2 regions of the Streptomyces sp. NPDC101776 genome follow, and region 2 is predicted to be linked to the other one. Evidence: riboswitches for the same ligand, from Rfam matches in the RefSeq annotation. Region 2 holds a riboswitch; the other holds the start of a gene.

Region 1 (11,404 bases), on a different contig from region 2:
GCATCTTCGACGACAAGGTCTTCGTGGTGTCGTTCCTGTCGAACGTGGTCGTGGCCGCGCTGATCGTGTTCCTGGGCGACAAGTTGGGCGTCGGCGCTCAGTTGTCCACGGGTGTCGTGGTCGTCCTCGGTATCCGGATCTTCTCCAACGCCGCGGCCATTCGCCGGCACGTCTTCCAGGCGTGAGGTCGATGAGCAACGAAAACGAAGACGAGCGGCCCGAACAGAGGCTGCGCAGGGAACTGCCCGAGGAGGTACCGGCGTCTGCTTCCTCGGAGGCGCCGATTCCGGAGGAGCGTGCCGTGTCCACCGTGACCGGTCGGCAGCGGCTGGTGCAGGGGTTGTGGCCGCCGCGCGTCAGCCGGGCCCAACTCATCGTCGCCGTGCTGCTGTTCGGCCTCGGTTTCGGGCTGGCCGTCCAGGTCGCCTCGAACAGCAACAGTGACAGCGCGCTGCGTGGGGCACGGCAGGAAGATCTTGTGCGCATCCTCGATGAACTGGACGACCGTACTCAGCGTCTTGAGGACGAGAAGCAGGGTCTGCAGAAACAGCGCGACGAGCTGGAGAACAGCTCCGACCAGGCCGAGGAGGCCCGCAAGCAGACGGCCGAGAAGGAGAAGCAACTCGGCATTCTGGCGGGCACCGTGGCCGCGCAGGGACCCGGCATCACGATGACCATCGACGACACGAAGGGAACGGTCGAGGCGGACATGTTGCTCGACGCGATCCAGGAGTTGCGCGCGGCCGGCGCGGAGGCGATCCAGGTGAACGAGGTGCGGGTCGTGGCCAACACGTATCTGACGGACTCCGGCAAGAGCGTGAGCGTCGACGGGAACAAGATCAACGCCCCCTATCGTTTCAAGGTCATCGGCAAGCCGCAGGATCTCGAACCGGCGCTCAACATCCCTGGAGGCGTGGTGCAGACTCTCGAGAAGGAGCAGGCCACCGTTACCGTCGAGCGGTCGGACAAGATCGTCGTGGATGCCTTGCGGGCGGCGAAGCAGCCTGACTACGCTCGGTCGTCCTCCCGGTGAACCGAAGGTGCATGGGGGCCGTTGTCCGAGGGCATGAGGTTGCGGGGGGTCGACGCACCGATTGGGTGGTGCGTGGTGGAAACTGTCTGGTGGATACGGACGTTGTGAGGATGTCCGGGTCAACCGGTGTGTTCAATCAGGGTTCGTCCTGCCCCACGGGCGGGTCTGTTTCGGTCAAGGGGAATCGCCCGTGAAGTTGTTTGCGAAGTTGTTCGGCAAGAGTGCGAAAGAGAGCAGCGACAACCAGACCGCTCGCCATCGCGCACAACCGGACGCAGAAGGCCAGCGCCCGCTGTTCCGCGACCAGGTCGCCGGCCAGGGTGCGCCGTCGGTTGACCCTGCGCAGTCCGGCGACATAGGTTTCGGGCAACCGTCAACCTCAAGTACGGGTGGAGGGTTTTCCCCTATGTCGGCCCTGGTGTGTACGAGGTGCGGTAACCGCAACGCGGAGAACAGCCGCTTCTGCTCCAACTGCGGTGCGCCGCTGCGCCCCGGCGCGACCCCGGAGCGTCCGTCCGAGACGACCTCCACGATCTCCATCTCCGGTCTCGAGGCCTACGACGCCGAGGTGACCGGCCAGACGCAGATGCCGACGCTCTCCCCGGAGGCGCAGGCCGCCGTCGACGCGCTGCCGTTGGGCTCGGCGCTGCTGGTGGTGCGTCGCGGTCCGAACTCGGGCAGCCGCTTCCTGCTGGACGGCGAGCTGACCACGGCCGGCCGTCATCCGCAGAGCGACATCTTCCTGGACGACGTGACGGTCTCGCGCCGGCACGTGGAGTTCCGCCGCTCTCCTGACGGTTCGTTCACGGTCGCCGACGTCGGCAGTCTGAACGGCACGTACGTCAACCGTGAGCGCATCGACTCGGTCTCGCTGGCGAACGGTGACGAGGTACAGATCGGCAAGTACCGGCTGGTGTTCTACGCGAGCCAGCGGGGTTACTGACCCTTCCTCGGACTGGGTCCGGGGGGATTCCCCAGGAAGGTCCATGCTTCAAACACCGAGCGGCGGTGCCGGGCACGGTACCGCCGCCGCGGACACCGGTCTGATGAGCATCGGCACGGTGCTGAACGTGCTGCGCGACGAGTTCCCCGAAGTCACCATCTCCAAGATCCGGTTCCTGGAGTCGGAGGGCCTCATCGAGCCGCAGCGGACCCCTTCCGGGTACCGCAAGTTCAGCCCCGCCGACGTCGAGCGCCTCGGCCACGTCCTGAGGATGCAGCGGGACCACTATCTGCCGCTCAAGGTGATCCGCGAGCATCTCGACGCCATGGAGCGCGGGGAGGCCGCGCCACTGCCCACGGTGGGGCGTCAGCGGGACGGCGAGGTCGTCCTGGAGCCCGTGGAGGGGCCCACGGCGGCCCGGATCGGGCGGGCCGAGCTGCTGGCCGCCGCCGGGATCGGTGAGGCGGAACTCGACGAGTGGGAGTCGTACGGACTCATCGCCCCGCTGCCGGACGGCGTTTACGACGCGGAAGCCGCCACCGTGGCCGGACTCGTCCTCGAGTTGGGGCGGTTCGGGATCGAACCGCGGCACCTGCGCGCGATGAAGGCCGCCGCCGACCGTGAGGCCGGGCTCGTCGACCAGGTGGTGGCCCCGCTCAAGCGGCACCGCAATCCGCAGACCAGGGCCCACGCGGAGGCCCGTACGAAGGAGCTGGCGGGGCTCACGGTGAAGCTGCACGCGGCGCTGGTGCAGACCGCGCTCGGTGTGCGCCTGCCCTGAGCCGGGCGGGCTCGCGGCTGCCTGATCGGTCACCCGTTCTCGGCCCGACTACCCAAACGTCCCGGGCACGGCCTAGGGTTGCTGTGTGAACGAGCTCGATGTCGTAGGTGTCCGGGTCGAAATGCCCTCCAACCAACCGATCGTGCTCCTGCGTGAAGTGGGAGGCGACCGCTACCTCCCCATCTGGATCGGGCCCGGGGAGGCGACGGCGATCGCCTTCGCGCAGCAGGGCATGGCCCCCGCACGACCGCTGACCCACGACCTGTTCAAGGACGTGCTGGAGGCCGTCGGCCAGGAGCTGACCGAAGTGCGCATCACGGATCTGCGGGAGGGCGTCTTCTATGCGGAGCTGGTGTTCGCCAGCGGCGTCGAGGTGAGCGCCCGTCCGTCCGACGCCATAGCGCTGGCGCTGCGCACCGGCACGCCGATCTACGGCAGTGACGGTGTGCTCGACGACGCGGGTATCGCGATCCCGGACGAGCAGGAGGACGAGGTGGAGAAGTTCCGCGAGTTCCTCGACCAGATCTCGCCCGAGGACTTCGGCACCAACAGCCAGTGAGCCCGGGGAGGCCGACGGCCGGCGAGGAAATGCTGGCATTTGCCACCGGCGTGTGAGAGCGTCCTGCGGCCCTCCGCGAGCGCATTCGGCTAGCCTTTCCCCGCGGTGGGGTACGGGAAACCACTCCTAGGGTGATTATCACTCGGCGTGCCGAGTGTGGCGATCGTTGACGCACCCCTGGTGACTGCCTACCGTCGAGAAGGCAGGTCAAGGACGGAGGTCGGCGTGAGAAGCAGCGGCGACGGTACGGCTGGGGGTGCCCCGGAACGCAGTTTCGGGGACAGAGGCCCGTACCCGCTTCACGGCAGTGCGGCCGATCGCATTCCGCAGCGGCCGGCGGCAGTGCCGAGCAGCGGAGGGGCGACGTCCATGGCGTCCGAGGAGATCGGCTACCGAGGCCCTACGGCCTGTGCGGCGGCCGGCATCACCTATCGGCAACTGGACTACTGGGCACGCACCGGGCTCGTCGAGCCCAGCGTGCGGCCCGCACACGGGTCGGGGACACAGCGGCTCTACAGCTTCCGGGACGTTGTCGTCCTCAAGATCGTCAAGCGGTTCCTCGACACGGGCGTGTCGCTGCAGAACATCCGCAGCGCCGTTCTGCACCTGAGGGAGTGCGGCTTCCGCGATCTGGAGCGCATGACGCTGATGAGCGACGGCGCCACGGTCTACGAGTGCACGTCGCCGGACGAGGTCCACGCGCTGCTCCAGGGCGGCCAGGGCGTCTTCGGGATCGCCGTGGGCGTCGTGTGGCGGGATGTGGAGAGCGCCCTGTCGCAGTTGCACGGGGAGCGCGTCGACACCGGCGAGACACTCGTCGGGTCCAACCCCGCCGACGAACTGGCCAGACGGCGCAACCGGGCCGTCTGAGGGCCCCGCAGGAGCCGTAGCGGGGCATTGTCAGTGGCGTAGGGCAGCATCGGAGATGTGAGAACCGCGCCCACGATCCTGCATCTCGACATGGATGCCTTCTTCGCCTCGGCGGAGCAGGCGTCCAAGCCGAGTCTGCGCGGGAAGGCCGTGGTCGTGGGCGGGCTCGGACCGCGCGGGGTGGTCGCCACCGCGTCGTACGAGGCACGGGTCTTCGGGGTGAACTCGGCGATGCCCATGGCCCAGGCGCGTCGGCTCGCTCCGAACGCGGCGTATCTCGTGCCGCGCTTCGGGTTCTACCGGTCGATCAGCGAGCAGGTGATGGCGCTGCTGCGGGAGCTGTCGCCCCTGGTGGAGCCGCTGAGCCTGGACGAGGCGTTCGTGGACCTGGAGGCCGGGGGAGCGGCCCGGGACGCCGAGGCGGCGCAGGTGACCGGGGAGCGGCTGCGGGCGGACATACGGGCGGTCACGGGACTCACGGGGTCGGTGGGTCTCGCCGCCTCCAAGATGCTCGCGAAGATCGCCTCGGAGCGGGCCAAGCCGGACGGGCTCGTGCTGATCGAGCCGGGGACCGAGCGGGCGCTGCTCGGACCGTTGTCGGTGCGCACGCTGCCGGGGGTCGGGCCGGCGACGGGTGATCATCTGCGGCGGGCCGGGATCACCACGGTCGACGAGATCGCCGAGGCGGGCGAGGACGAGCTCGTACGGCTGGTGGGCAAGGCGCACGGGCACGCGCTGTACGCGATGGCGCTGGCGCACGACGAGCGGCCCGTGGTGGCCGAGCGGGAGACCAAGTCGGTGTCGGTCGAGGACACGTACGACGTGGACATCCATGACCGGACCCGGGTGGGCCTGGAAGTGCAGCGGCTCGCGGACCGGTGCGTGCGGCGACTGCGCGGGGCCGGTCTGTCGGGGCGGACCATCGTGCTGAAGGTGCGGCGCTACGACTTCTCGACGCTGACCCGGTCAGAGACGCTGCGTGGGCCCACCGACGATCCGGGGGTGGTGCGGGAGGCCGCGGCCCGGCTGCTGGACTCCGTGGACACCACGGGGGGCGTACGGCTGCTCGGGGTGGGTGTCTCCGGGCTCGCCGACTACACGCAGGAGGACCTGTTCGCGCAGGCCGCGGGGGAGCGGGCGGAGCTCCTTGAGGAGGAGCACGCGGAGGAGGAGAGCGAGGAGCGGGCGGCTCCTGCGGAGCGGCACTGGGCTGCCGGGCACGATGTGCGGCACGCCGGGTTCGGACACGGGTGGGTGCAGGGGAGCGGGCTGGGGCGGGTCACCGTGCGGTTTGAGACGCCCGAGGATTCCGGGCCGGGGCGGGTGCGGACGTTCCGGACCGATGATCCGGAGTTGGAGTCGGCGGAGCCGTTGCCCTTGGTGGGGCGGGGGCCGGAGGGTGCGCTCCCGCTGGTGGGAGGAGGGGGCGAGGGTCGATCGGGTGGGCGTGGTTCTGAGGTTCCGCCTGCTGTGATGCCGGGGGCTTCGGCGAGTTGAGGCCCGAGCACCGCCCCCGTGTCCCGCCCCGACACCCTCAGCCGCTCCACCCCGGACAACTCCGACTACCCCACCCCCCTCACTCCTCCTCCGCGCCCGCCACCTTCCCGAAATCGCGGTCAGGGAACGACGGAGCCGGACCCACGTCCAAGCCGTAGTGGTGGTACAGCTGGAGTTCCTGGTCCGGGGAGAGGTGGCGGCCCACTCCGAAGTCCGGGGCGTCCTTGATCAGGGAGCGTTCGAAGGGGATGTGGAGGGTGCCCTCGATCAGTTCGCTGGGCTCCAGGGGGACGAAGGCGTCTCTGGAAAACAGGCCGGTGCGTATGGCCGCCCACTCCGGTTCGCCGGTGGCGTCGTCGAGGTAGACCTCGTCGATCGTGCCGATCTTGGCGCCGGTGCGGTCGAACGCCTTGCGGCCGATCAGGTTGCGCGGATCGATGTCGGTCTGCACGGGACCTCCTCCTGCTCGCAACTCATCCGTGAACACTACAAAAGAGCACATTGAGGCTGGTGGCCACTCGAAACCGGGCTCCAGTGCTCGCTGGTAGGCTGGCGAACGGCTGCTGACCCCGTGCGGGAGAGTCCTCCAGACTTCATCGGAGGCGCCGAAGGAGCAAATCCTCCCCGGAATCTCTCAGGCCCACGTACCGCACGGACGAGGTCACTCTGGAAAGCAGGGCGGGTGCCGACGGCGTCGACGGCTTCCGCTCTCACCGACGGTGAAAGCCGGGTTCCTTCGGGATGCCTGGTGAAGCTCTCAGGTTGAGATGACAGAGGGGGAGGCCGCCGGGCACCCCACAGCTGTGGTGTCCCTCGAAGGTCGTGACCGACCAGGAGGCCTCCCTGATGACCGTCCCTCGCATTCCGCTCTCCGAGCTCGAACAGGGCATCCCGTTCGAGCAGCGTCACATCGGGCCCGATCAGGAGGCGCGGGCCAAGATGCTCGCGCAGGTCGGCTACGGCTCGCTCGACGAGCTGACAGCCGCCGCCGTCCCGGATGTGATCAAGAACGCCGACTCCCTCGACCTGCCGGGCGCCCGCACCGAGGCCGAGGTGCTGGCCGAGCTGCGCTCCCTCGCGGACCGCAACGAGGTCCTCGGTTCCATGATCGGGCTCGGGTACTACGGGACCTTCACCCCGCCCGTGATCCTGCGCAACGTCATGGAGAACCCGGCCTGGTACACGGCCTACACGCCGTATCAGCCGGAGATCTCCCAGGGGCGGCTCGAAGCCCTGCTGAACTTCCAGACGATGGTCGCCGACCTCACCGGGCTGCCGACCTCCGGCGCCTCCCTCCTCGACGAGGGCACGGCCGCCGCCGAGGCCGTGGCGCTGTCGCGGCGCATGGGGAAGAACAAGAAGGGTCTGTTCCTGGTCGACGCCGACGCGTTGCCGCAGACCATCGCCGTGATCGAGACCCGTGCCGAGCCGGCCGGTGTCGAGGTCGTCGTCGCCGACCTCGGCGAGGGCATCCCGGCCGACCTCGCCGAGCGTGAGATCAACGGCGTGCTCGTGCAGTACCCCGGCGCCTCCGGTGCCGTACGCGACATCAAGCCGCTGATCGAGCAGGCGCACGCGCTGGGCGCGCTCGTCACCGTCGCCGCCGATCTCCTCGCGCTCACGCTGCTCAAGTCGCCCGGCGAGCTGGGCGCGGACATCGCGGTCGGTACGACGCAGCGCTTCGGGGTGCCGATGGGCTTCGGCGGGCCGCACGCCGGATACATGGCCGTGCGCGAGAAGTTCGCGCGCAGCCTGCCCGGGCGGCTCGTGGGCGTGTCCGTCGACGCCGACGGACACAAGGCCTACCGCCTCGCCCTCCAGACCCGCGAGCAGCACATCCGCCGCGAGAAGGCCACCAGCAACATCTGCACCGCTCAGGTGCTCCTTGCCGTCATGGCGGGGATGTACGCCGTCTACCACGGGCCCGAGGGGCTCAAGGGCATCGCGCGGCGGACGCACAGGTACGCCACGATCCTCGCCGCCGGACTCACCGCCGGTGGTGTCGAGGTCGTGCACGGCGGCTACTTCGACACGTTGACCGCACGCGTTCCCGGCCGGGCCGCCGAGGTCGTCGCCGCCGCTCGCGAGGACGGCGTCAACCTGTACCTCGTGGACGCCGACCAGGTGTCCATCGCCTGCGACGAGACCACCACGCGCGTCCAACTGGCCGCCGTATGGACCGCGTTCGGGGTCGACGGGGACATCGAGGCGCTGGACGCGAGTGCCGAGGACACGCTGCCCGAGGCGCTGCTGCGGACCGACGCGTATCTCACGCACCCCGTGTTCCGGGACCACCGTTCCGAGACCGCGATGCTGCGCTACCTGCGCAGGCTCGCCGACCGTGACTACGCGCTCGACCGGGGCATGATCCCGCTGGGCTCCTGCACGATGAAGCTCAACGCGACCACCGAGATGGAGCCGGTCACCTGGCCCGAGTTCGGGCAGTTGCACCCCTTCGCGCCCGCCGAGCAGGCGCAGGGGTACCTCACGCTCATCCGGGAGTTGGAGGAGCGGCTCGCCGAGGTCACCGGGTACGACAAGGTGTCGTTGCAGCCCAACGCCGGTTCGCAGGGCGAGTTGGCCGGGCTGTTGGCGGTGCGTGGTTATCACCGGGCCAACGGGGACGAGCAGCGGACCGTGTGTCTCATTCCCTCGTCCGCGCACGGCACGAACGCCGCGAGCGCCGTGATGGCCGGGATGAAGGTCGTCGTCGTGAAGACCGCCGAGGACGGTGAGATCGACGTCGAGGATCTGCGGGCGAAGATCGAGCAGTTCCGCGACGAACTCGCTGTGCTGATGATCACCTACCCGTCCACGCACGGGGTGTTCGAGGAGCACGTCGCCGACATCTGCGCGCAGGTGCACGAGGCGGGCGGTCAGGTCTACGTCGACGGTGCCAACCTCAACGCCCTTGTGGGGCTTGCCAAGCCGGGGCACTTCGGCGGTGACGTCTCGCATCTGAATCTCCACAAGACGTTCTGCATTCCGCACGGTGGTGGCGGTCCGGGTGTCGGGCCGGTCGGGGTGCGCGCGCACCTCGCGCCGTATCTGCCGAACCACCCCTTGCAGCCGGCGGCCGGGCCGGAGACGGGAGTTGGGCCCATCTCGGCCGCTCCCTGGGGCTCGGCCGGCATCCTGCCGATCTCCTGGGCGTACGTCCGGCTCATGGGCGGCGAGGGGCTGAAGCGGGCCACGCAGGTGGCCGTGCTCTCCGCCAACTACATCGCCAAGCGGCTCGAACCGCACTACCCCGTGCTCTACACCGGGCCCGGCGGGCTCGTCGCGCACGAGTGCATCATCGATCTGCGGCCGATCAGCAAGGCGACCGGTGTCTCCGTCGACGACATCGCCAAGCGGCTCATCGACTACGGCTTCCACGCGCCGACCATGTCGTTCCCGGTGGCCGGGACGCTGATGATCGAGCCGACGGAGTCCGAGGACCTGATCGAACTGGACCGGTTCTGCGAGGCGATGATCGCGATTCGTGGCGAGATCGAGAGGGTCGGGGCGGGGGAGTGGCCGGCTGAGGACAACCCGTTGCGGAACGCGCCGCACACCGCTGCCGCGCTGGGTGGGGAGTGGGGGCACGCTTACTCGCGCGAGGAGGCTGTCTTTCCGGCGGGTGTTTCCGTTGCCGACAAGTACTGGCCGCCGGTGCGCAGGATTGACCAGGCGTTTGGGGACCGGAACCTGGTTTGTTCCTGCCCGCCGTTGGATGCGTACGAGGACTGAGGGTCGCGTTTTGGCTGCGGGTCCGTTGTGGCTGGTCGCGCCCCGTGGCGGAGCCACAAGTCGATACAGCCCCGCGCCCCTAAAAAACGGGGCGCGGGTGCCTACGCGGGATATGAGTGGGTCTGGGTTGCCTTGACCGTTGCCCAGATCAACGCGCCCTGATGCAGGTCCAGTTCGGCCGCTGCCGGCGTCGTCAGGTCTGCTGCCAGGGGGAGTTCGCCGGTCAGGTCTACGCGGATCTGGTCGCCGTGGGTTTCCAGGCCCGCTACCTCGCAGTGCCAGAGGTTGCGGGCGCTGGCGCCTGTTGGGCGGTCGCGGAAGAGAGTTACCGCGCTCGGTGGGAAGGCCACGAACACCTCGCCCCGGAGATCCTCCGTGGTGGTGACCGTGGGGCCGGTGTCGAGGGTGACCGTGTGGCCGTCGGCGTGGCCCTTGTAGAGGTTGAGGCCGACCAGTTGGGCGATGTAGTCGGTGCGCGGGTGGCGGGCGATGTCCGCGGGGGCGCCCTCCTGGACGACCGTGCCCTGCTCGATCACGATCAGCCGGTCGGCCAACACCATGGCGTCCAGGGGATCGTGGGTGACCAGGACCGCGACCGCCTCGAACTCCGCGAGGTGGCGCCGGAGTTGGGCCCGTACGTCCAGGCGGGTGCGGGCGTCCAGGGCTGCCAGGGGTTCGTCGAGGAGCAGGAGGCGTGGGCGGGTCGCCAACGCCCTTGCCACGGCTACGCGTTGGGCCTGGCCGCCGGAGAGTCTGCGGGGCTTGGCGGCGGCGTGCTCGGCGAGGCCCATCCGCTCCAGCCACTCGGCCGCGATGGCGCGGGACTCCGCCTTGGTCGCGCCCTGGCAGCGGGGGCCGAAGCCGACGTTGTCGAGGGCGGTCAGGTGCGGGAAGAGCAGGTAGTCCTGGAAGACGACTCCTACCGGGCGGGACTCCGGTGGCGTGCGGTCCAACTCCGCGCCGTCCAGCCGTAGATGACCGTCTGTCAGGTGGACCAAGCCGGCCAGGGCGCGCAACGCGGTGGTCTTTCCTGCGCCGTTGGGGCCGAGCAGGGCTACGACGTCTCCGGGGGCGGCGGTCAGTTCGACGTCGAGGCGGAAGGTGCCGCGGTCCACGATGAGGTGGGCGTCCAGGCCCTTGTCGGGTGTGGTGGTGAGGTCGGTCATGAGGTCGTCATCCAGCGGTCGCGGAGGCCTGCCAGGACCGCGATCGACACGGCCAGCAGGACCAGGCTGAGGGCGATCGCCGCCTCCGGGTCGTTCTGGAGGGCCAGGTAGACCGCGAGGGGCATGGTCTGGGTGCGGCCGGGGAAGTTGCCGGCGAAGGTGATCGTCGCGCCGAACTCGCCCAGCGCGCGGGCCCAGGCGAGGACCGCGCCCGCCGCGATGCCCGGGGCGATCAGGGGGAGCGTGACCCGGCGGAACGCCGTGAAGCGGGAGGCACCGAGCGTCTGGGCGGCCTCCTCGTAGCGCGGGTCGGCGGCGCGCAGGGTGCCCTCGACGCTGATGACCAGGAACGGCATCGCGACGAACGCCTCCGCGACCACGACACCGGTCGTGGTGAAGGGGAGCGTGATGCCGAACCACGAGTCCAGCCACTGGCCCACGACACCGTTGCGGCCGAGGGCGAGCAGGAGCGCGACACCGCCCACCACCGGGGGCAGCACCAGCGGGAGCGTCACCAGGGCGCGGAGGAAGCCGCGGCCGGGGAACTCCGTGCGGGCCAGCACCCACGCCAGCGGTACGCCCAGGACCAGGCTCACGGCCGTCGCCGCGGTCGCGCTGAACAGGGAGAGCTGGAGTGCCTGCCAGACCTCTGTGCTGGTCAGTTGGGACGGCAGGGAGCGCCAAGGGGCCCGTACCAGCAGGGCGATCAGGGGGAGGAGCAGGAACGCCAGGCCTACGAGCGCGGGCACCAGCAGGGGGAGCGGTACCCCGCGGCCTGTCATCCGGACACGGCGACGCCGCGGCCCGCCCTTGAGGGTCTCGG
Region 2 (11,404 bases):
CTCGTCGGCCACGACCAGCTTCGGGTTGAGCGCGAGCGCGCGGGCGATGCCGATGCGCTGGCGCTGACCGCCGGAGAACTCGTGCGGATAGCGGTTGTAGTGCTCGGGGTTGAGCCCGACCACCTCCAGCAGCCGCTGCACTTCCTTCCTGACCCCACCCTCGGGCTCGACGCCCTGGAGCTTGAAGGGAGCACCGACGATCGTGCCGATGGTGTGCCGCGGGTTCAGCGACGAGTACGGGTCCTGGAAGATCATCTGCATGTCCCGGCGCAGCGGACGCATGCCGCCCACCCCGAGGTGCGTGATGTCCTTGCCCTGGAACTCGACGGTGCCGCCGGTCGGTTCGAGCAGCCGGGTGATCAGCCGGCCCATCGTCGACTTGCCGCAGCCCGACTCGCCCACGACGCCCAGCGTCTCACCGGACTTGACCTCGAAGTCGAGGCCGTCGACCGCGTGCACGGCGCCGACCTGCCGTTGCAGCAGGCCCTTCCTGATCGGGAAGTGCTTCTGCAGCCCGGTCACCTTCAGCAGGGTCTCGCCGGGGGCGACACCGCCCTTGACGGCCACGCTGCCTTCGCTCTGCACAGGGATGCTCACTGCTGTGTCCTTGGGTTTCTCGCTCACAGCTTCGGCGCAATCTCTTCGATCCAGATACGCTCGCGCTGCTCCGCGTCCAGGTGGCAGGCGGCCCAGTGCCGACTGCCGACCTCGGCCAGCTCGGGGCGGACCGTGCGGGTGAGGTTGTCCTTCGGGAGGTCCGCGTAGGGGCACCGCGGGTTGAAGGCACAGCCGGACGGGATGTTGATCAGCGAGGGCGGGGAGCCCTTGACCGGGATCAGCCGCTCCTGCTGCTCACGGTCGAGCCGGGGCATCGAGCCCAACAGGCCCCAGGTGTAGGGGTGTCGGGGTTCGTAGAACACGTCCTCGGCCGGACCGCGCTCGACGCACCGGCCGCCGTACATCACCAGGATGTCGTCGGCGAGTTCGGCGACGACGCCCAGGTCGTGGGTGATGACGATGACCGCGGAGCCGAACTCCTTCTGGAGGTCGCGGATGAGGTCGAGGATCTGCGCCTGGACGGTCACGTCCAGGGCGGTCGTCGGCTCGTCCGCGATCAGCAGTTCGGGGTTGTTGACCAGCGACATGGCGATCATCGCGCGCTGGCGCATACCGCCGGAGAACTCGTGCGGGTAGCTGTCCACGCGCTTGTCGGGCTGCGGGATGCCCACCCGGTCGAGCATCTCGACCGCGCGGCGCTTCGCGGTCTTCTTGTCGACGTCGTGGTGTATGCGGTACGCCTCGACGATCTGCGCGCCGATCGTGAAGTACGGGTGCAGCGCGGAGAGCGGGTCCTGGAAGATCATCGCCATCTGCCGGCCGCGCAGCTTGCGCACGTGGTCGGGGTCGGCGGACAGCAGCTCGGTGCCGTCCAGCCAGATCTCGCCGGAGATCTGCGCCTTGCGCTTGCCGTACTGGCCGGCGGTGTGCAGGCCCATGATGCCGAGCGAGGTCACCGACTTGCCGGAGCCGGACTCGCCCACGATGCCGAGGGTCTTGCCCTTCTCCAGCGCGAAGCTGAGCCCGTCGACGGACTTGACCAGACCGTCGTCGGTCGGGAAGTGCACCTTGAGGTCGCGCACTTCGAGGAAGGCCGAGGGCGCGGGCGAGGCGGACGTGGGTTCGCCCACCGCTGCCCCGCTCTTGCTGAGTTCCGTCATGAGAGCCTCACTCGGGGGTCGATCACGGCGTACAGGATGTCCACCACGAGGTTGGCGAGAAGCACCGCGAGAGAAGTGATCAGGGTGACGCCCAGAATGATGGGCAGGTCCTGGTTGCGGATGGCAGTGAGCACCTGTCGGCCGAGGCCGGGCAGGTTGAACGTCGACTCGGTCAGGATGGCGCCACCGATGAGGGCGCCGAGGTCCATGCCGAGCATGGTCAGGAGCGGGGTGAGCGTGGAGCGCATGGCGTGCTTGCCGATGACGACCGGCTCCGTGAGGCCCTTGGCGCGGGCGGTGCGGATGTAGTCCTCGCCGAGGATCTCCAGCATGGTCGCTCGGGTGATCCGGGCGTACATCGCCGCGTACAGGAAGGCGAGGGTGATCCAGGGCAGGATCATGCCGCCGAAGTAGCCGCCGATGCTCTGGTCGAGCGGCACGTACTGGGCGTCCAGCCAGTGCAGCCCGTAGGTGAAGATCGCCAGGCTGAGCATGCCGGTGAAGTAGATGGGGAGGGAGACACCGGAGAGGGCGACGACCATCGCGCCGCGGTCCCAGATGGTGCCCCGCTTGAGCGCGGAGAGCACACCCGCCGCGACACCGAAGACCAGCCACAGCACGGCGGCACCGAGTGCGAGCCCCAGGGTCACCGGGAACGCGGAGGTGAGCACCGGCCAGACGGCCTGCTCGCTGCGGAAGGAGTAGCCGAAGCAGGGTGCGGCGCAGTGCGTGACATCGCCACCGCCGGAGTAGGTGCGACCGGCGAAGATGCCCTTGAAGAACTCCCAGACCTGGGAGTAGATCGGGTCGCTCAGGCCCAGCTTCTCCCGTACGGCCTCGACGGATGCCGGGTCGGCCTGCTTGCCCACGAAGCTCGCGGCGATGTCGACGCCCGCCCACTTGGGGACGAGGAAGAAGATGCCGAAGACCACCATGACGATGACCACGAGCATCACTGCGGCGGCGAACAGCCGCCTGATGAGATAAGCGAGCACAGCTTACGGCCCGCCGCGGGGCCGCGGGCCACCGGAGGTCATCCGGTGGCCCGCGACCACGCCGCGCCGGCCTTCACCTGCCTTTCGTGCCGTACGGCGGGTGTGCCGGTTTACTTCTTCGGGTTCTTCAGGCCGAGATTGACGAAGTCGTACGTACCGCTGTAGTTGTCCGTCGTGTAGACGTTCGCGAGGTTGTCGCTGCGCCAGTTGATGAACTTCTCGAAGGTGAAGGGCAGGTAGTACGCGCCCTCCATGACCTTGTGGTTGATCTCGGTCGAGATCTGGGTCTTGCCCGACTCGTCCAGCGTGGTGACGAACTTGTCGAACAGACCGTCGATGGTCTTGTCCTTGATCAGGGCGAAGTTGTTGTTACCGCTCGGCAGGATGTACTTGCTGTCCCACAGCGGCAGACCGAAGCCCTGGACGGTCGGGAAGTCGGCGCCCCAGCCCATGATGATGATGCCGTAGCCCTTCTTCTTCACGTTCGAAGGGCTGCCGATGATGCCGCTGGTCTGCGAACCGTCGAACTGGTCGATCTGCGCGTTGATGCCGATCTTCTTCAGCGACGCCTGCAGCGACTGGGCCGTGGCGACCTCGACCGGCTTGTTGTTGCGCACCGCGATGGTGGTGGAGAAGCCGTTCGGCTTGCCGCACGCCTTCAGGGCCGCCTTGGCCTCGGCGATGTTGCCGTTCTTGTTCGCGCCCGCGATCTTGTACGGGTCGTACTTCTGGCCCTCGGCGCCCGGGACGGACGGCGGGAGCATGTTGGTGCCGATGTCACCACCGGCGATCGGGCCACCGCGCGCGGTCTGCAGCGAGACGTGGTCGGCACCGAGGATGACGGCCTTGCGGCACTCGACGTTGTCGAACGGCGCCACGCTCGTCGGGAAGGTCGCGTAACGGATGTAACCCGAGACCGGGTTGTCCAGGTTGGCCTTGTGCTCCTTCAGGGCGGTGGTGCGGCCCTGCGGGGACATGCCGGTCTGGTTGATGTCCAGGTCGATGTCACCGTTGAGCAGGCGCTGGTCGAGCTGGTTGGCGTCCGAGAAGAACTGGACGGTGATCTTGTCCGGGTACGCCTTGCGGACCGGGTCCGAGGACTGCTTCCAGTTCGTGTTGCGCACCAGCGTCAGGCTCTTGCCGGGGCTGTACGACTCGAACTTGTACGGGCCGGAGGAGAACGGCTTCAGGCCGTACTTGGACTTGGTGTCCATGTCCTGGCGGACCGGGGAGGCGGAGACCAGACCCAGCACCTCCTGGAAGTCCGAGTTGGCCTCGGGGAGGTGGAAGACGATCGTCTTGTCGTCCGGAGTGGTGATCGACTTCAGGCCGAGCTTGTCCTTGGACGTGTCCTTGTAGGGACCCTTGTACTCGCCCTTGGGGTCGAGGAAGTCCTTGAGGTACGTCGGGCCGCCGGACAGCACGTCCTGCGCCCACACGCGCTCGATGCCGTACTTCACGTCCTTGGACGTGATCGCCTTGCCGTCCTCCCACGTGACGCCGTCACGCAGGGTGTACGTGTAGGTCTTGCCGCCGTCGGTGACCTTGGCGAGACCGGTGGCGAGGTCCGGGGTGAGCTCGGCGCCGGCCTTGCCCGGCTCCGTCTTGCCCGTGACCAACTGGCGGCTGTAGTAGCGCGCGAAGTCCCACATGAAGCCGTAGTAACCACGCGTGGTGTCCCACGAGTCGGCGTCCTGGGCGCCGCCGAACTTCAGCGTGCCGCCCTTCTTGACCAGCGAGGCCTGGGCGACCTTGTTGTTCGCGGCGTCGAAGCCGGCGGCGCCGGTCTTCGAACCGTTGTTGTCGTCGCCGCCACCGCCGCCGCACGCCGCCGTGGTCAGCAGTGCGGCGACCGCAGCAGCGGCGGCGAATGCCTTCTTGCGCCGCCCTGGAGTGCGTTGGGTTGTCACGATCTCGGATCCTCCGGACTAGATGAGAGACCCCGTGTTGGTGCCACGGGAACAGATGGGGGTGGTACGGATGCTCAGCGGGACGCCTTCGGGTCGAGCGCGTCGCGCACGCCGTCGCCGAAAAGGTTGAAGGCCAGGACGGTGATGAAGATCGCCACACCCGGGACCACCATGTACATGGGGTCTGACTCGTAGTAGTCGATGGCGCTCGACAGCATCTGTCCCCAGGACGCGGTGGGCGGCTTGACGCCCACGCCGAGGAAGCTGAGCGCGGCCTCGGTGAGGATGTTCGTCGGGATCATCATGGTCGTGTACACGATGATGGGCGCGACCAGGTTGGGCAGCAGTTCCTTGAACAGGATGTAGAAGCGCCCGGCGCCCAGGGAACGGGCGGCCTCCACGTACTCGCGCTCACGCATCGAGAGCGTCTGGCCGCGCACCACGCGTCCGATGTAGGGCCAGCCGAAGAATCCGATGACCAGGATCATCACGAACACGCGCACGTTGGACCCGGACAGGCCCAGCATGTCGTTCGGCATGACCGAGACCAGGGCGATCGTGAACAGCAGTTGCGGGAAGGCCAGCAGGCCGTCCATCACGCGGCTGACGAGCGAGTCGACCCAGCCGCCGAAGAAGCCGGCCAGGATGCCCAGGACGGTACCCAGGACGACGGCGACCATGGCGGACAGGAAGCCCACCAGGAGCGAGACGCGGGCGCCGTAGAGGATGCGGGCGAAGATGTCGCGGCCGTTGACCGGCTCGACACCCAGCAGGTGATCGCCGCTGATGCCGCCCAGCGACCCCTTGGGGGTGCCGAACAGCGGGTCGATCAGGCTCTCGTTGTACGCGTCGGGGTCCTGCCCGAGCAGGTGGGTGATGACCGGCGCGAGCAGGGCGAGCAGGATCAGGACGAGCACGACGATGCCGCCCGTCAGGGCGAGCTTGTCCCGCTTGAGCCGTTCCCAGGCGATCCGGCCCAGGGAACGCCCCTGGACCGCCTTCGCCTCGGCGCTCACTGCCGCCGCTTCCTCGGCCGCACTCGGGGCCGTATCCGCAGTCGGCTCGTGCAATGGTGCCGTCATCTGGCAGGGACCCCTCTCAACCGGCGGTAGCCGGCCCACACTTGCCGCTGTGGCGGCGTGATCAGTCCGTCGTACATCGGGGCGAACGGCCCCTGGTGCGGGAGTCTTCAACGCTTTGGTGATCTGCTGCCAGGGTTGGCGGCGAATGGATGCGCAAACGTGATGCAGCCTGGAGGGTTCCGTTATACGGACAGTGGGTAACGCCCCCCGGACGCAAGACACTTGGGACACAAAGCCGAATCGACGCCATTTTGGGCATCTCACCGCTATCTACGCGCGAAGAAATGTGTCGTAGACGTAAATCCTGCGGAGAAGCGGGGAAGAGGACTCGCCGGGTCAGTATCCACCACGGACGGGTGGGTATCCGTACCCACCCGCCTGGGCGGGCGCAGCGTGGGCCTCGCGGTCGTAGAACGGGCGGGCGTTCGCGCGCAGCCAGAGGGCCACCGGGTCGTACTCGTCGGACATCGCCACGGTCGACACCGGCAGCCCGTCGGGGACCGCGCCGATCGACTGCTGCATCATGCCGCGCACCGAGTCCACGGCCGGCGGGCTGGTGTCGTAGACGTCCAGACCGATCGCGAGATACGGCGCCCCGAGCGCGGGCTGCACCCAGGCGCGGCGCAGCGAGCGGACCGCGGGGGTGCGGTGGGCGTTCTGCGTGAGCAGGCCGTAGAACTGCGGGATCTCGATGCCCGGCTCCGACAGCCGGAGGGGGCCGGCGGGCTGGCGCTCCAGGCCGGTGGCGATCCGGCGCAGGTCGAGCCAGGGGATGCCGACACCGCCGCCGGGGGCGTGCGGGTTGAGCCAGAGGCCGAAGTGGTCGGGGTAGAGGGTGCGGGCCACGTCCAGGCCGTCGACCACCTCGTAGGAGCGGTTCCAGCCGCTCGCCGACAGTTCCTGGGCGGAGGTGACGCAGGGGGCGTAGCCGTACTTGTCGACCTGCATGTTTCCGTACTGGGCGTCCGGGGAGCCGGACTGGCCGTGCCACAGGAGCATCCAGATCTGGCCGGAGTGGGGGGTCGCGAGGGCGCGGAGGAGTGCCTCGTAGGCGTCGTAGCGCCCGGGCGTCACCTGGCGCAGCATGTGCTCGACCTGGCCGGTCGCGGTGCCGCTGGCGCTCACGTGTCCGCTCCTTTTTGTAGGTGCCCTGCGTTGAGGAACAGCTTAAGCGCCCAAGGGGTGGGGGCCCGGGGTGCGTTCGCGAGTGGCGGTCGAGTGTGGCTGGGCGCGCAGTTCCTCGCGCCCCCTTCGGGGCGCCTCAGTGACCCTGCGTATAGAAGGGACGCACTGTCTGCCTCAACCAGTCCGCCACCGGGTCTTGCGTTACGTCGAGCAGGACGAGGTTGACCTGCCACTGGACCGTCACCTGGCCCAGCGCCCGTGCCAGCGCCTCCATCGGGGCCGCTCTCAAGTCGCCGTCCCAGTTGGTGAGTTCTACGCCTACGAACATCACGGGGGCGGCCGTCTCGATCGCGGCGAGGCAGCGGCGGGCCGAGCCGACCACGCCGATGGCGGCGAACTCGGCGGCGGCCGCGGCGAGGAAGTCGACCGGGTCGTCCTGCCAGTCGGGTTCGAAGAGGCGGACCCGGCCGCCGCTGGTGGGGCCGTCGAGAGCGGTGCGGCCGATCCGGCACAGCTCGGCCACGGCGAGCGGCGGGAGGGGGACGCCGACCATGCCGCCCGGGTTCACCGCGATGCCGACCTGCGCGGGCAGCCCGCGGGCGAACTCCACCGCGGGCGCGATCGTGAACGACAGATGCGAGCCGACGACCTGCCGGAACTGCTCCTCGGAGCTGAAGACCGGGACGTACGCCTGCCCCTCGATGTCCAGTGTCGGCAGGTCGAGGGGGCCGCTCTGCGGGCCGCCGCCGCTGGGGAGCGGGACCCAGACGAAGCTGCGGCCGAGCACCTCGACGATCCGGCCGCCGGCCGAGGGCATGCCGAGGGACACCGAGAGCACCTCCTCCAGCTCGTTGCCCGGCCATCCGCCGTGCGGATGCGGGTGGGGGTACGCCTGACCGGGGAAGTCCGCCGGGAAGTCCATCTACCTACCGCCTGCTGGTGAAACCGCCTGCTGTAACCCTGCTGTGGCTGAAAAGGCTAGCGGCTCAGTCCGCGAAGTCGATCCGGCGCAGCACGTCCGCCGCGTCCCGGTCCAGGAGGACCGCCGAGTGCACGCCCCGGGGCAGGTCACCGCGCTCCACCGAGCGCAGCAGCCGGGCGGCGGCCCTGCGGTGGCGCAGGAACGCGTACCGCGAGACTCCGCGCCCGCGCTCGCGCTGGCCGCCGAGCGCGGTGTCCGGGCTGACGTCGAGGAACACCAGGTGCAGCGCGCCGCCCCGGCGCCCGGCGGCGCGGGCCAGCCAGCCGCGCACCCAGGTCTGCGTACCGCAGTCGTGCACGACGGCGCCGGACGCGGAGCGCAGCGCGCGGCGCAGTCCGGCGTAGTGCGCGAGGCGGACCAGGGGGCGGTAGACCGCGTACGGGAGGGCCGTCGGCATGCGGGACATACGGGCGTCCCAGCGGTCCCGGGTGTCCTGGCTGTCGACGCGGGCGCCGTCGCCGGTCACCGCGCGCCGCATCAGCGTGGACTTGCCGCTGCCGGGCAGGCCGGTGACCACCACCAGGTCGCGGGCGCCGAAGCGCAGACCGTGCGGACTGTGGCCGGCCCGCTCGCGGAGGTCGCGGACGGTCGGTACCGGGCGGGCCGTGCATGCCTCCCTGGCCGGGGCCGAGGGCTGCTTCGGCAGCGCTACGGCCGAGGTCGTGGCGTACACCGTGGTCCTTGTCACCGTGATCGTCCTCCCTGCGGGGTCAGGAAAGGTTCTCCCCACTGAACGTAAAGAGAAGGTAATGCACGGTGTCTCGCGGTTCCGTTCGCTTCCGGCCACAGGCCTGTTACAAAGCCTGTGCGATGATGTGCCCGCCAACTGCATACCGGCCGCTTGAATCCGCGCGGGAGAGTCCCCAGTCGTACGACATCGGTCGTAGGGCGTCTGGGGCGCCGAAGGAGCAAGTCCCTCCCTTGAATCTCTCAGGCCCCGTTACCGCGCGGGCGAGGCACATCTGAAAAGCGGACCCCCGTTCCCGGTGGTCCCACCCAAGGTGCAACCCATGGCCCGCGCGGTCATGGCGAACCTCTCAGGTCCCGATGACAGATGGGGAGGAACGACCTCGCCGTCATGCCTTGGGAGACCGACCGATGAGCAGTACCGCCACCCCTGAGAAGCGCCGCACCGCGCTCGACGCGCTGCACCGCTCGCTCGGTGCGACGATGACCGACTTCGCCGGCTGGGACATGCCGTTGCGCTACGGCTCGGAGCGCGACGAGCATCTCGCCGTCCGCACGAGGGCCGGCCTCTTCGACCTCTCCCACATGGGCGAGATCACGGTCACCGGACCGCAGGCGGCCCACCTGCTGAACTACGCGCTCGTCGGCAACATCGCCTCCGTGGGCGTCGGCCGGGCCCGCTACACCATGATCTGCCAGGCCGACGGCGGGATTCTCGACGACCTGATCGTCTACCGGCTCGCGGACACCTCCTACATGGTCGTCGCCAACGCGTCCAACGCGCAGATTGTCCTGGACTCGCTGGTGGAGCGGGCCGCGGGCTTCGACGCGGTCGTCCGCGACGACCGTGACGCGTACGCGCTGCTCGCCGTCCAGGGCCCCGAGTCCCCCGGCATCCTCGCCTCGCTCACGGACGCCGACCTCGACGGCCTGAAGTACTACGCCGGTCTGCCCGGCACGGTCGCGGGCGTCCCCGCGCTGATCGCCCGCACCGGCTACACCGGCGAGGACGGCTTCGAACTGTTCGTCTCCCCCGGTGACGCCGAGAAGCTGTGGCTGGCACTGACCGAGGCGGGCGCGGCGGCCGGGCTGATCCCGTGCGGCCTCTCCTGCCGCGACACCCTGCGCCTGGAGGCCGGGATGCCGCTGTACGGCCACGAGCTGTCGACCTCGCTGACCCCGTTCGACGCGGGGCTCGGCCGGGTCGTGAAGTTCGAGAAGGACGGCGACTTCGTCGGGCGTACGGCTCTTGAGGCCGCCGCCGAGCGCGCCGCCTCGCAGCCGCCGCGCGTCCTGGTCGGGCTCGTCGCCGAGGGCCGCCGGGTCCCACGCGCCGGGTTCTCCGTCGTCGCCGACGGCCGGGTGATCGGCGAGGTCACCTCCGGAGCCCCCTCCCCCACGCTGGGCAAGCCCATCGCCATGGCGTACGTCGACGCCGCGCACTCGGCGCCGGGCACGGCCGGTGTCGGCGTGGACATCCGGGGCAGTCACGAGCCCTACGAGGTCGTGGCGCTGCCGTTCTACAAGCGCGAGAAGTGACAGTCGTCGTAGCGTCGCGTCCGTGACCGGGGCTGATCGCCCCTGTTCGGCGATGCCCTCCGCAGTCCCCTCTTCATCAGCACTCCCCCGCGTACAGGAGAATTCAGGCCATGAGCAACCCCACGCATCTGCGGTACAGCAAGGAACACGAGTGGCTGACGGACGCCGTCGACGGCGTCTCGACGGTCGGTATCACGGAGCACGCGGCCAACGCGCTCGGTGACGTCGTCTACGTCCAGCTCCCGGAGGTCGGCGCGACCGTGACCGCGGGCGAGTCCTGCGGCGAGCTGGAGTCGACCAAGTCGGTGTCGGACCTGTACGCGCCGGTCACCGGTGAGGTCGTGGAGGTCAACGCGGCCGTCGTGGACGAGCCCGCGCTGGTCAACTCCGAGCCGTTCGAGGGCGGTTGGCTCTTCAAGGTACGGACCGCGGACGAGCCGGGCGACCTGCTGTCCGCCGACGAGTACGCCGCCTTCACCGGCGCCTGAGGAGTCGTAGTCCCCATGTCTGTTCTGAACACGCCCCTGCACGAGCTCGACCCGGACATCGCCGCCGCGGTCGACGCCGAGCTGCGCCGGCAGCAGTCCACGCTGGAGATGATCGCCTCGGAGAACTTCGCTCCGGTCGCGGTCATGGAGGCGCAGGGCTCGGTCCTCACCAACAAGTACGCCGAGGGCTATCCGGGCCGTCGTTACTACGGCGGCTGCGAGCACGTCGACGTCGCCGAGCAGATCGCGATCGACCGGGTCAAGGAGCTGTTCGGCGCCGAGTACGCCAATGTGCAGCCCCACTCGGGCGCCTCGGCGAACCAGGCCGCGCTGTTCGCGCTGGCCCAGCCCGGCGACACGATCCTCGGCATGGACCTGGCGCACGGCGGCCACCTCACCCACGGGATGCGGCTGAACTTCTCCGGCAAGCAGTTCGACGTGGTCGCCTATCACGTGGACACGCGGACCGGTCTCGTCGACATGGCCGGGGTCGAGAAGCTCGCCAAGGAGCACCGCCCGAAGGTGATCATCGCGGGCTGGTCGGCGTACCCGCGCCAGCTGGACTTCGCGGAGTTCCGCCGGATCGCGGACGAGGTCGAGGCGTATCTGTGGGTCGACATGGCGCACTTCGCGGGCCTGGTGGCGGCCGGCCTCCACCCGAACCCCGTCCCCTACGCGGACGTCGTCACGTCCACCACCCACAAGACTCTGGGCGGCCCGCGCGGCGGGATCATCCTCGCCAAGCAGGCCTTCGCGAAGAAGCTCAACTCGTCCGTCTTCCCCGGCTTCCAGGGCGGTCCGCTGGAGCATGTGATCGCCGCGAAGGCGGTCTCCTTCAAGGTCGCCGCGGGCGAGGACTTCAAGGAGCGGCAGCGGCG

Evidence for each region. Region 2 has a riboswitch for glycine ahead of gcvT (glycine cleavage system aminomethyltransferase GcvT). Riboswitches for the same ligand answer to the same signal wherever they lie in the genome.
Region 1: another riboswitch for glycine. It lies ahead of gcvP (aminomethyl-transferring glycine dehydrogenase); the one in region 2 lies ahead of gcvT (glycine cleavage system aminomethyltransferase GcvT).

Annotation. Positions count from the first base shown of each region.
Region 1 is NZ_JBIWMV010000013.1:4,573-15,976, forward strand. It holds gene ACIRRY_RS32370 (small basic family protein) at 1-185, shown strand, start outside; gene ACIRRY_RS32375 (DUF881 domain-containing protein) at 191-1,033, shown strand; gene ACIRRY_RS32380 (FHA domain-containing protein) at 1,095-1,976, shown strand; gene ACIRRY_RS32385 (MerR family transcriptional regulator) at 2,020-2,757, shown strand; gene ACIRRY_RS32390 (bifunctional nuclease family protein) at 2,843-3,316, shown strand; gene ACIRRY_RS32395 (MerR family transcriptional regulator) at 3,542-4,186, shown strand; gene ACIRRY_RS32400 (DNA polymerase IV) at 4,244-5,683, shown strand; gene ACIRRY_RS32405 (PRC-barrel domain-containing protein) at 5,763-6,134, opposite strand; glycine riboswitch at 6,248-6,343, shown strand; gene gcvP (aminomethyl-transferring glycine dehydrogenase) at 6,530-9,415, shown strand; gene ACIRRY_RS32415 (ABC transporter ATP-binding protein) at 9,517-10,581, opposite strand; gene modB (molybdate ABC transporter permease subunit) at 10,578-11,404, opposite strand, start outside.
Region 2 is NZ_JBIWMV010000016.1:15,495-26,898, forward strand. It holds gene ACIRRY_RS36440 (ABC transporter ATP-binding protein) at 1-597, opposite strand, end outside; gene ACIRRY_RS36445 (ABC transporter ATP-binding protein) at 621-1,718, opposite strand; gene ACIRRY_RS36450 (ABC transporter permease) at 1,715-2,713, opposite strand; gene ACIRRY_RS36455 (ABC transporter substrate-binding protein) at 2,824-4,623, opposite strand; gene ACIRRY_RS36460 (ABC transporter permease) at 4,698-5,705, opposite strand; gene ACIRRY_RS36465 (enhanced serine sensitivity protein SseB C-terminal domain-containing protein) at 6,042-6,830, opposite strand; gene ACIRRY_RS36470 (enhanced serine sensitivity protein SseB) at 6,967-7,752, opposite strand; gene ACIRRY_RS36475 (AAA family ATPase) at 7,817-8,506, opposite strand; glycine riboswitch at 8,655-8,768, shown strand; gene gcvT (glycine cleavage system aminomethyltransferase GcvT) at 8,911-10,038, shown strand; gene gcvH (glycine cleavage system protein GcvH) at 10,149-10,526, shown strand; gene glyA (serine hydroxymethyltransferase) at 10,542-11,404, shown strand, end outside.